2 linked regions of the Magnetofaba australis IT-1 genome follow. The protein of the gene in region 1 binds, or shares a complex with, the protein of each later gene. Links are inferred from orthologs where the notes say so. Each region holds a gene or a part of one and is shown on either strand. Other genes may lie near its edges.

Evidence for each region. Proteins that work in one complex are often made in the same cells at the same time.
Region 2: the proteins of MAIT1_RS06085 (region 1) and MAIT1_RS08100 are in contact, whole or in part, in a solved structure (PDB 1A0O), measured with the Escherichia coli proteins. The link is inferred for Magnetofaba australis IT-1 from one-to-one orthologs.

Annotation. Positions count from the first base shown.
Region 1 is NZ_LVJN01000016.1:207,429-211,513, forward strand. What follows is about bases 1,208-4,085. They hold MAIT1_RS06085 (response regulator), read right to left. Parts: upstream 2,895-4,085; coding sequence 2,520-2,894; downstream 1,208-2,519. Other genes in these bases: MAIT1_RS06075 (response regulator), read right to left, coding at 1,397-1,759; MAIT1_RS06080 (chemotaxis protein CheX), read right to left, coding at 1,983-2,444; MAIT1_RS06090 (CheR family methyltransferase), read right to left, coding at 2,909-3,913. Outside these bases: MAIT1_RS06070 (CBS domain-containing protein), read right to left, coding at 1-1,183. UniProt on the Escherichia coli protein: Involved in the transmission of sensory signals from the chemoreceptors to the flagellar motors.
Region 2 is NZ_LVJN01000018.1:439,174-443,758, reverse strand. Bases 665-4,042 are described here. They hold MAIT1_RS08100 (hybrid sensor histidine kinase/response regulator), read left to right. Parts: upstream 665-1,028; coding sequence 1,029-3,842; downstream 3,843-4,042. Other genes in these bases: cheB (chemotaxis-specific protein-glutamate methyltransferase CheB), read left to right, coding at 3,839-4,042; MAIT1_RS08105 (methyl-accepting chemotaxis protein), read left to right, coding at 665-1,000. In the rest of the region: more of MAIT1_RS08105, read left to right, coding at 1-664; more of cheB, read left to right, coding at 4,043-4,585. UniProt on the Escherichia coli protein: Involved in the transmission of sensory signals from the chemoreceptors to the flagellar motors. CheA is autophosphorylated; it can transfer its phosphate group to either CheB or CheY.

The DNA of each region.
Region 1 (4,085 bases):
TATCCCGTGCGGTGAGCGCCTTGGTGCCGAAGAACGGCCCCATCAATTGGCGCACGTCGCTCTGAGAGAGCACGCGGATCAATTTGCCTTCGCCATTGTCGATGCCGATGTAACGATAGCCGTCGCGACGCACCGCGTTGATCGCCTTGATGGCGCGATCAGTCTCCTTGAGTGAGAAGGGCAGTTCGGTCATCACCGCCTTGACGCTGCCCGGCTCATTGGGAATGGGCAGGCCGTCGCCGCTGGTGTAGACGTGGTCTGGATAGGGGCCAGGCCCGCCGGGGCCATCCTCGTCAGAGAGGAATTCGATGCCGTCTTCACTGTCGCCGAAACCGCCGCCATCGATGAACTCTACATCGGAGTCGCCGGAGCCGCCATCGAGGAACTCCAGGCCGTCGTCAATGCCGCCGCCGCCGCCAACGTCATCCAGACCACCAGAGGAGGATGCGCCGCCCACGCGCGCCGAACCCTCTCCACCCAATTCGGCCGCTGAGCCGATATCGCCGTCGGCAAAGTCGCCGCCTGCGCCGCCGCCCGCCGCATCAGCGCCTGCGCCGCCGCCAGTGGCGTCCGCCGCTTCCTCTTCTGGCGTGCCTTCCACCCGCACGCCGGTCAGTGCGTCAACCAATCCACGGGAGAAGAGCCATTTAGACTCTTCGGGATTGAAGTCGCCGACCTGGATGTCGCACGAAGCCGAAAGATAGGTTTCGTTCTGTGGCAGGAAATCGGGGTATTCGCCAAACGCCACGTGGTGGGTGGGCAAATTGAGTAGGATGTGTCCGTTTTCGATCTTCTTCTCAACGAGGTCATTGAGCGCGCCCACCACCTGGTTGGCGATCTCTTGGAAACCCTCTTGGATCTCCTCGTTGTAGTCTTTCTTTTTGACCTGCTCGCGAATGACCGATTCGCCCATCATCATCATCATGCCGGCCAGGGCGATGGAGGTGCCCAGGTCAAAGCAGATGAAGCCGTTACCGACGTTCTGGCCGTCTTCGGTCACTTTGGCGACGCTGCGGTCAAGCTCGAAGACGGTCTCCAGCTCGTCCTGGCCGCGCAGGAACTCCATGTCCGTGAGCGTACACGCCACCGTTGCGCCGGTGAGCATGTTCATATCATTGCTCAGACGATTGAAGAAGTTCAGCAGGAAGGGGCGAATCTTCTTTAGCGCCTTTTCTTCACTCATGCGCTGTTACCAACCAACTTGCTTGCGGTGAGAAGATGGCATTTGCAGGCCTTGATCACAGCGCTAACGCGCCTCAGATCTGCAAATGATCAGACAATTCTTTGACGCCATTGCGCCTCAGATCGCCTTACCAGAAAGGATGCAAGTGGGAGGCCAAAACGAAAAAACCCCCGCGACGCCGGAGCGAAGCGGGGGTTTTTTCGTCGCAAGCGATCAGAAGTATTTGCCCAGCGTCGCTTGCAGGGTATCCGGGGTGAACGGCTTTTTGATGTGGCCGTTAGCGCCGCTGGTCATCGCTTCGTTGACCTTACCTTCGCCGCCCTCGGTGGTGACCATCACGATGGGGGTGTCGGTGTCTTTTTTGCGGACCTCTTTCACCAGAGTCAAGCCGTCCATATTGGGCATGTTCCAGTCCGACAGGATCAGATCGACCTTGGCGCCGCCAGCCAGCACTTCAAGCGCTTTTTGGCCATCGCCCGCTTCCAGAATTTCGTCAATTTTAAAACCAGCCTGACGCAATCCACGAGTGACGATTTTACGCATCACGCTGGAGTCGTCGACGATCAGAACACGCATGGAGTCTCTCCCAATGACAGTTGGCGCCTCGTTGCTATGTATACATACAGGAAATCGAATCGAATTTCGAGCCGGAAAAGCAGTCCGCTTCGCATCGATTTCACTTTTTCATCAAAAAATGGATTTTGTCCGCCGTTCGCATCACGTCAGACACGCATCCAAACAACCTATTGCAACGCAACAGTTACAAAACTTCTGCCCACAATGCGGCTGTTAGCGAAAATCAGGCCGAGAGGTGGACGCAAAACCGCTCGCCCTCCAACTCAAACGCCAGTATGTGGGTTTTGTGCAGCGTTTTCCACTGTGCTTGAAACTGCTGCCCCACAATGGCGGCGGGCGAAGAGAGATCCAGGTGGCCTACAGCGGCCTTGGACTTCATCGCGCCACAGATCATATTGGCCAACTCCGCCACGCCGTCAAGCAGATCCTCATCATTGAGCTCTTCGGCTGGCAGGCCGACGATGCGCGAACACAATTCGGCGGCGATACGCTTGTTGCAGGAGATGCCCACCATGGCGCTCACATCGCCGCCCACGTGGATCATGCCGCCCACTTCATCATCCAGGATCAGGGAGTTCACCACCTTCTCCCCAGCCGCAATCGCCTCGCACCAGGCCATGGTGCCCATCACTTCATTCACCGCGCCGCGCAGGGCGTTGATCAACTTATCGGTCGTCTCGCTCATGGCTTGATAGTCCGGTTGGTGTGGATGGGAGTCGACGCTGTGCGTTCTGCTGCGACGTCGGCCAGAGTCATTCGATTACATGCCCATGCCCATGGCTTCCATGATGCGGGCGGCCATATCTTCCTGAGAGAACGGTTTGGTCATGTAGTGACACGCGCCCGCCTGAATGGCGCGGATAATATAGTCCTTCTCGCCTTCGGTGGTCACCATCATCACCGGAATGTGTTGCCAACGGGCATCCTTCTTCACCGCTTGCAGCACTTCCAGTCCATTCATGCCCGGCATGTTCCAGTCGAGCAGAATCAAGCCCACTTCGTCGGCGCGTTCTTCCAACAATTCCAACGCCGCCATGCCATGCTCAGCTTCCAGCACTTCATAGCCCATCATGGCGCCGACGCCGCTGATGACGCGACGAATGGTGCGAGAGTCATCCACTGTCAACAGTTTCATGTCTTAGCTCGCCGTCATTTGTTGTTAAGAGGGCGCGGGCGCAACAACGGCTTGTTGCGCAGTCCAGGACGTAGGGTGGCGGGTTTGTTCTCCGCCGCGTCCGTCGAGGCGGTCGGAGCGCTCGCCGCGCGCGCCCCAGCAGGCGCAGGCGCCGCCGCTCTCGGCGCAGCGGCGACTGCGCCGCCGCCGCCGGACGGTTTGTACATGGCGGCGCCGCCGTACATCACCTGCTCAAACGCTTTGGTGTAGCCGCGCGGCGACTCCGATGCGCCGATCGCCAGCAAGCCGTCTTTTTGCAATGCGCGGTTGATCTTGCCATAGATCTCGCCTTTGAGTTCGTCGGTAAAATAGATCAACACGTTGCGGCACAAGACCAAATCAAACGTACCCAATGGCGCGTATGAATCCTTGAGATTGAAAAGTTTGAACTCGACCAGCGAGCGAATCTCCTGGCTCACTTCGTAAGCCATGCCGTTTTTGACAAAGTAGCGCTCCAGAAACTCCTTCTTCATGCCGCGGGAGATGGCCAATTGGCTGTAGCGGCCCGCCTTGGCGATGAACACGGAGCTGGGGGAGATATCGGTGCCGACAATGGAGAATTTGTCCAACGGCGGGGCCGAGGCGCCCATCTTCAAGCGCCCTTCGTTGATCAGCATCGCCACCGAATAGGCTTCCTGCCCGGTGGAGCTGGCCGCCGACCAGATGCGGATCTTGGGTCGGGTCTTGGCTTTGCGCAGCAGATCGGGGATCACATAGTCGGACAGGGCGTTGAAGAACGAGGCGTCGCGAAACCACAACGTCTCGTTGGTGGTCATGGCGTCGATCACCTTGGAGCGCAAGGCGCCGGTATCGGCCAGCAGTTTCTTATGCAGTTCGGCAAATGTTTCACAGCCGTTCTGCACCAGCAGCACCGTTAGCCGGTTCTCCACCAGATACTCTTTGCCAGGCCCGATCGTAATACCGCTGTGATCGTGGATATATTGGCTGATGTTTTTAAACTCTTCCGGTGTGATAGCCATTCGTCACAACACTCGCGAAAGAAGCGGGAAGCGCCGCACGGCGCGGCTTACCCGCAAATCTCTTGAATCCGCTGGCCAATGCGATCCAGTGGAATCGGTTCGTCAGAAAGCCCCATCTCCTCCACGGAGCGGGGCATGCCATAGACCACGCAACTCTCTTTGTCCTGCGTAA
Region 2 (4,585 bases), on another replicon or contig:
GTTCAACCATCGCAAAAATGTTCTGGTTGCGTTGGACAAGTTCAGCGATTTCGCCATGAACAAAGCGCAGACTTTCTATCAGGAGTCCACCAACACGCGCAATCTGGCGCTGGTGATCAATATCGCCCTGGTGGTGGGCATCGTATTGATCTCCTGGCTGTTCCTGCGCGGCATCACCACGCGTCTGACCACTGCGGTGAGCGCGTTGACCTCATCCTCCACCGAGATCGCCGCCACCATCTCCCAACAGGAGCGCATCGCCGCCCAGCAGACCTCGTCGGTGAACGAGACCAACACCACCATGGAGGAGCTCGGCGCCTCGGCGCGGCAATCCTCCGAGCAGGCGGAGTCGGCGGCCATCAACAATCAACGCGCTCTGGATATGGCCAACGAAGGCTCCTTGCGTGTGGGGGAGATGCTCGATGGCATGCAGAGCACCAAGCAGAAGGTGGAGGATATCGCGCGTCAAATCCTCAGCCTCTCCGAGCAGACCAGCCAGATCAGCGACATCACCAGCACTGTGACAGATTTCGCCAATGAAACCAAGATGCTGGCCATGAACGCTGCGGTTGAGGCGGTGCGCGCGGGCGAACATGGTAAAGGCTTCTCGGTGCTGTCGGTGGAGATCCGTAAATTGGCCGAAGAGAGCAAGCGCTCGGCCGAACGCATCAACATGTTGGTGCAAGAGATTCAGAAAGCCACCAACACCACGGTGATGGTGACCGAAGAGGGCACCAAAACCGTCAACGAGGGGATGCGCTTGGCGCAGAACACTTCGGATACCTTCAATGGTTTGGCCGACGCTGTGAGCGGCGCTTCCGAGAGCTCGCAGCAGATCAGCATGAATGTGCGTCAACAAGCCGTGGCCATCAAACAGGTGGTCGAGGCGATGAAGTTGATCAATACCGGCTCCAAGGAGTCCTCTTCTGGCATTTCGCAGGTCAAAAATGGGGTGCAGACGCTCAACGGCGCCGCCCAGGACCTGAGCGCAATGATGTGAGCGGGGCGCCGGTGCGGAGATGGGCGGAATGATTGACGATCTGGAGCTGCGCGAGCTCTTCAGCGCAGAGAGCGCAGAACATCTGGCCAAGCTGGATGAGGGACTCTTGCGCCTGGAGAAGCAGCCGGATGATCTGGAGCTGCTCAAAGAGCTGTTCCGTGAAGCGCACAGTCTCAAGGGCTCTGCGCGCATGTTGGGCGTGGTCAGCGTGGAGAAGACCGCGCACCGCTTTGAGGATTATCTGGGCGCCGCGTCACGCGAAGAGCGCGTCATCAGCGCTGAATTGATCGATTGCATGATTCAGGGGCTGGGCGATATCCGCCTGCTGGTGCGTGAAGCGATCACTGGTGAGGATCCTGGCGTCACCGTGGAGGAGGCGTTGGCGCGCATGGATGAGCCTGCCGCTGCGCCGAGCGCGCCTGCCGCTGCGCCGAGCGCGCCTGCCGCTGCGCCATCAGCAACTCCATCGGCGACGTTCTCTGCGCCTCCAGCGCCTACCCCATCCTCGCAAAGCGCGGCCTCGGTTGTCGTTGAGTCCGAGGATATTCCACGAATCGATGATCTGGAGTTGCGCGAGCTGTTCAGCGCCGAATGTGACGAACATCTCCGTAAGCTCGACGATGGGCTTCTCACTTTGGAGAAGACGCCAAACGATCAAGAGTTGCTCAAAGAGCTGTTCCGCGAAGCGCATAGCCTGAAAGGCTCGGCGCGCATGCTGGGCGTGGTCAGCGTTGAGCGCGTAGCGCATCGGTTTGAAGATTGGCTGGGCGAAGCTTCCCGCTCGCAAACCGCCATTGACTCAGAACGCATTGACCGCATGGTCGCGGTGCTGGACGACATCCGCCGCATGGCGCGCGCCGCCATCACCGGCGAACCCGCCGGGGTGACGGTGGCGCTGGCGTTATCGCGTCTGGAGGGGCAGAGCGCCCCGGCTGCGCCCGCGCAATCTCCGCTCGCCGCCACGACGCCGTCCCCAACCGCTGCGACTGACGATGCGCCCACTGCGCCCCCGATTGCAGCGACTGCGCCGGCCGACTCCCCGTCTTCAACTGAGCCCGCCGTAGCACCGGAAAAGGCGTCCGCACCCCAAGTGGAGGTGATGCTCGGCGATGGCAAGCAGATCGATACATTGCGGGTGGAGGCGCGCAAGCTGGATCATCTGCTCAACCAAGCCAGTGAACTCACAGTTGTCAAAACCCGCTTGAAACGGCGTTTGAGTCAGATTGAAGACGCGCTGGCGCTGTGGGACGCCGTGGCCCGTCATGGCGGGCCGTCCCAAGGCGTGGCCGCATGGGATAGCGGCGATCCCTTCATGCAGTTGGGCGCGCAACTGCAATCGTTGCGGCATGATGGCTACGAAGATGAGACCAATCTGGATATGGTTTCGCGGGATCTGGAAGAGGGCATCCGCAATTTGCGCATGTTGCCGCTCAACGCGCTGCTCAGTCTGTTTCCCCGTATGGTGCGTAATCTCTCCCGTCAATTGGGCAAGCGTGCGGAACTGACCATCATCGGCGGCGAAACCAGCGCTGACAAGCGCGTCATCGAAGAGATGAAAGCGCCCCTTACGCACATTATCCGCAACGCCATCCACCACGGTCTTGAGAAGCCGGATCAGCGTGTCGCCAATGGCAAACCGGACGCAGGACGCATCGTCATTCGCGCCCAACGCACCGCCACCCATGTGGTGATCGAGGTGGAGGATGACGGGCGCGGACTGGATTTGGACGCCATCCGCCGCAGCGCCGTCAAACGCGGCGCGGTGAGCGAACAGGATATTGAGAACCTGCCCGATGAACAGGTGCGCAACCTGATTTTCCTGTCTGGCTTCTCCACCACGAACATGGTCACTGACGTCTCCGGTCGTGGTGTGGGGTTAGATGCGGTGCGCAGCCATGTGGATCGACTCAAAGGCTCGGTTCAGGTACAGGCGCCGGACTCTGGCGTGGGCACGATTTTTACTATCAAGCTGCCCATTACCCTGGCCGCCACGCCAGTGTTCATCGTGCGGGAGTTCACGCAACGTTTCGCCATTCCGGTGGATTTCATCCGTCTGCTCAAGCGCGTGAACATGCGAGACGCGTTCCCTCTGGAGGGACGCGACGCCATCGAAATTCATGGATCGCCTATTCCCGTTGTGCGCTTGGGCGCGCTATTGAATCTCGTCAAACCCACCGCCGCCTACAGTGATGAGAGCGGCGCCAGCCGTCCCACGTGTTTGGTGCTCAAAAGCCCTGATGGCGGCCAATTGGGGATTTTGGTGGATGAAGTCGAGGATCAGCTGGAAGTGGTGATGAAGCCCCATAGCCCTGTATTTCAGAGGATTCCCAACGTCTCAGGCGCGACCATTCTTGGCTCAGGCGAAGTGTGTTCGGTGCTCAACCCGGCTGATTTGATGCTGCAATTTTGGCAAGGGGGGTATCGCGCCACCGAGCGGTCTGACGCCAGCGCCACAGTGATCGCGCGCGACGTGGCGCAGACCAAAATGGTGTTGCTGGTGGAGGACTCCATCACCACGCGCACGCAAGAGAAGCGTATTCTGGAAAGCGCCGGATATCAGGTCACCACCGCCGTGGATGGCATGGATGCGCTGGTCAAACTCGCCACCCAAACCGTCGACGCGGTGATCTCTGACGTGCAGATGCCCAATCTGGACGGCCTCGGGTTGACGGAGAAAATTCGCCAGAACGAAGGCTGGAAGAGCTTGCCGGTGATTCTGGTCACCGCCTTGGCGTCGCCAGAGGATATGCAGCGCGGTATGGAGGTGGGCGCGGACGCCTATCTGACCAAGCCGACATTCGATCAAAAGAGCTTTCTGGATACGCTCAGGAGGCTGGCGTGATACGTGTCGTATTGGTGGATGATTCTCCCATCGCTTTGGCTGTCCTGCAAAAGATTCTGGCGCCTTCGCCGGATATCGAGGTGGTGGGCACGGCGCGCCACGGGGTGGAGGCGTTACGCATTATCCCCAAGCTGAAACCCGACGTGGTGTGCACTGATCTGCACATGCCGCATATGGATGGCTTGGAGTTGACCCGCCAGATTATGCGCAACTTCCCGCTGCCGATTCTGGTGGTGAGCATCTCCGTGCAGAACAGCGGTGATGACAGCAACATCTTTCAGTTGATCGAAGCGGGCGCCATCGATGTGTTCCCCAAGCCCCGTGGCGGGTTGGAGGGTTCGCAGGGCGCCTCCTTGGCCTACTCCCTGAGCCAGAAGATTCGCGTGCTGTCCGGGGTCGTGCCGATTCGACGTCATGCGCCGCAAGGCGCCTATTGCCCGGTCCCTGGCGACTATGAGGCTCCGCGGCTTGCCACTCGGCCGGAGACGCAACGAAAAAAACGCTTGGTGGCCATTGGCGCTTCCACTGGCGGGCCACAAGCGCTGATGACCATATTTTCCAACCTTCCAGCGGACTTTTCAGCGCCAATCCTGTGTGTGCAGCATATGAGCGAAGGCTTTCTGATGGAGATGATCAAGTGGTTGCAGCAGCACACGGCGCTGCGCTTGAGCATCGCGCAGGAGGGGGAAAGCCCCCGCGCCGGGCATATCTACTTCCCGCAAGAGAAGCGTCACATGGTGATC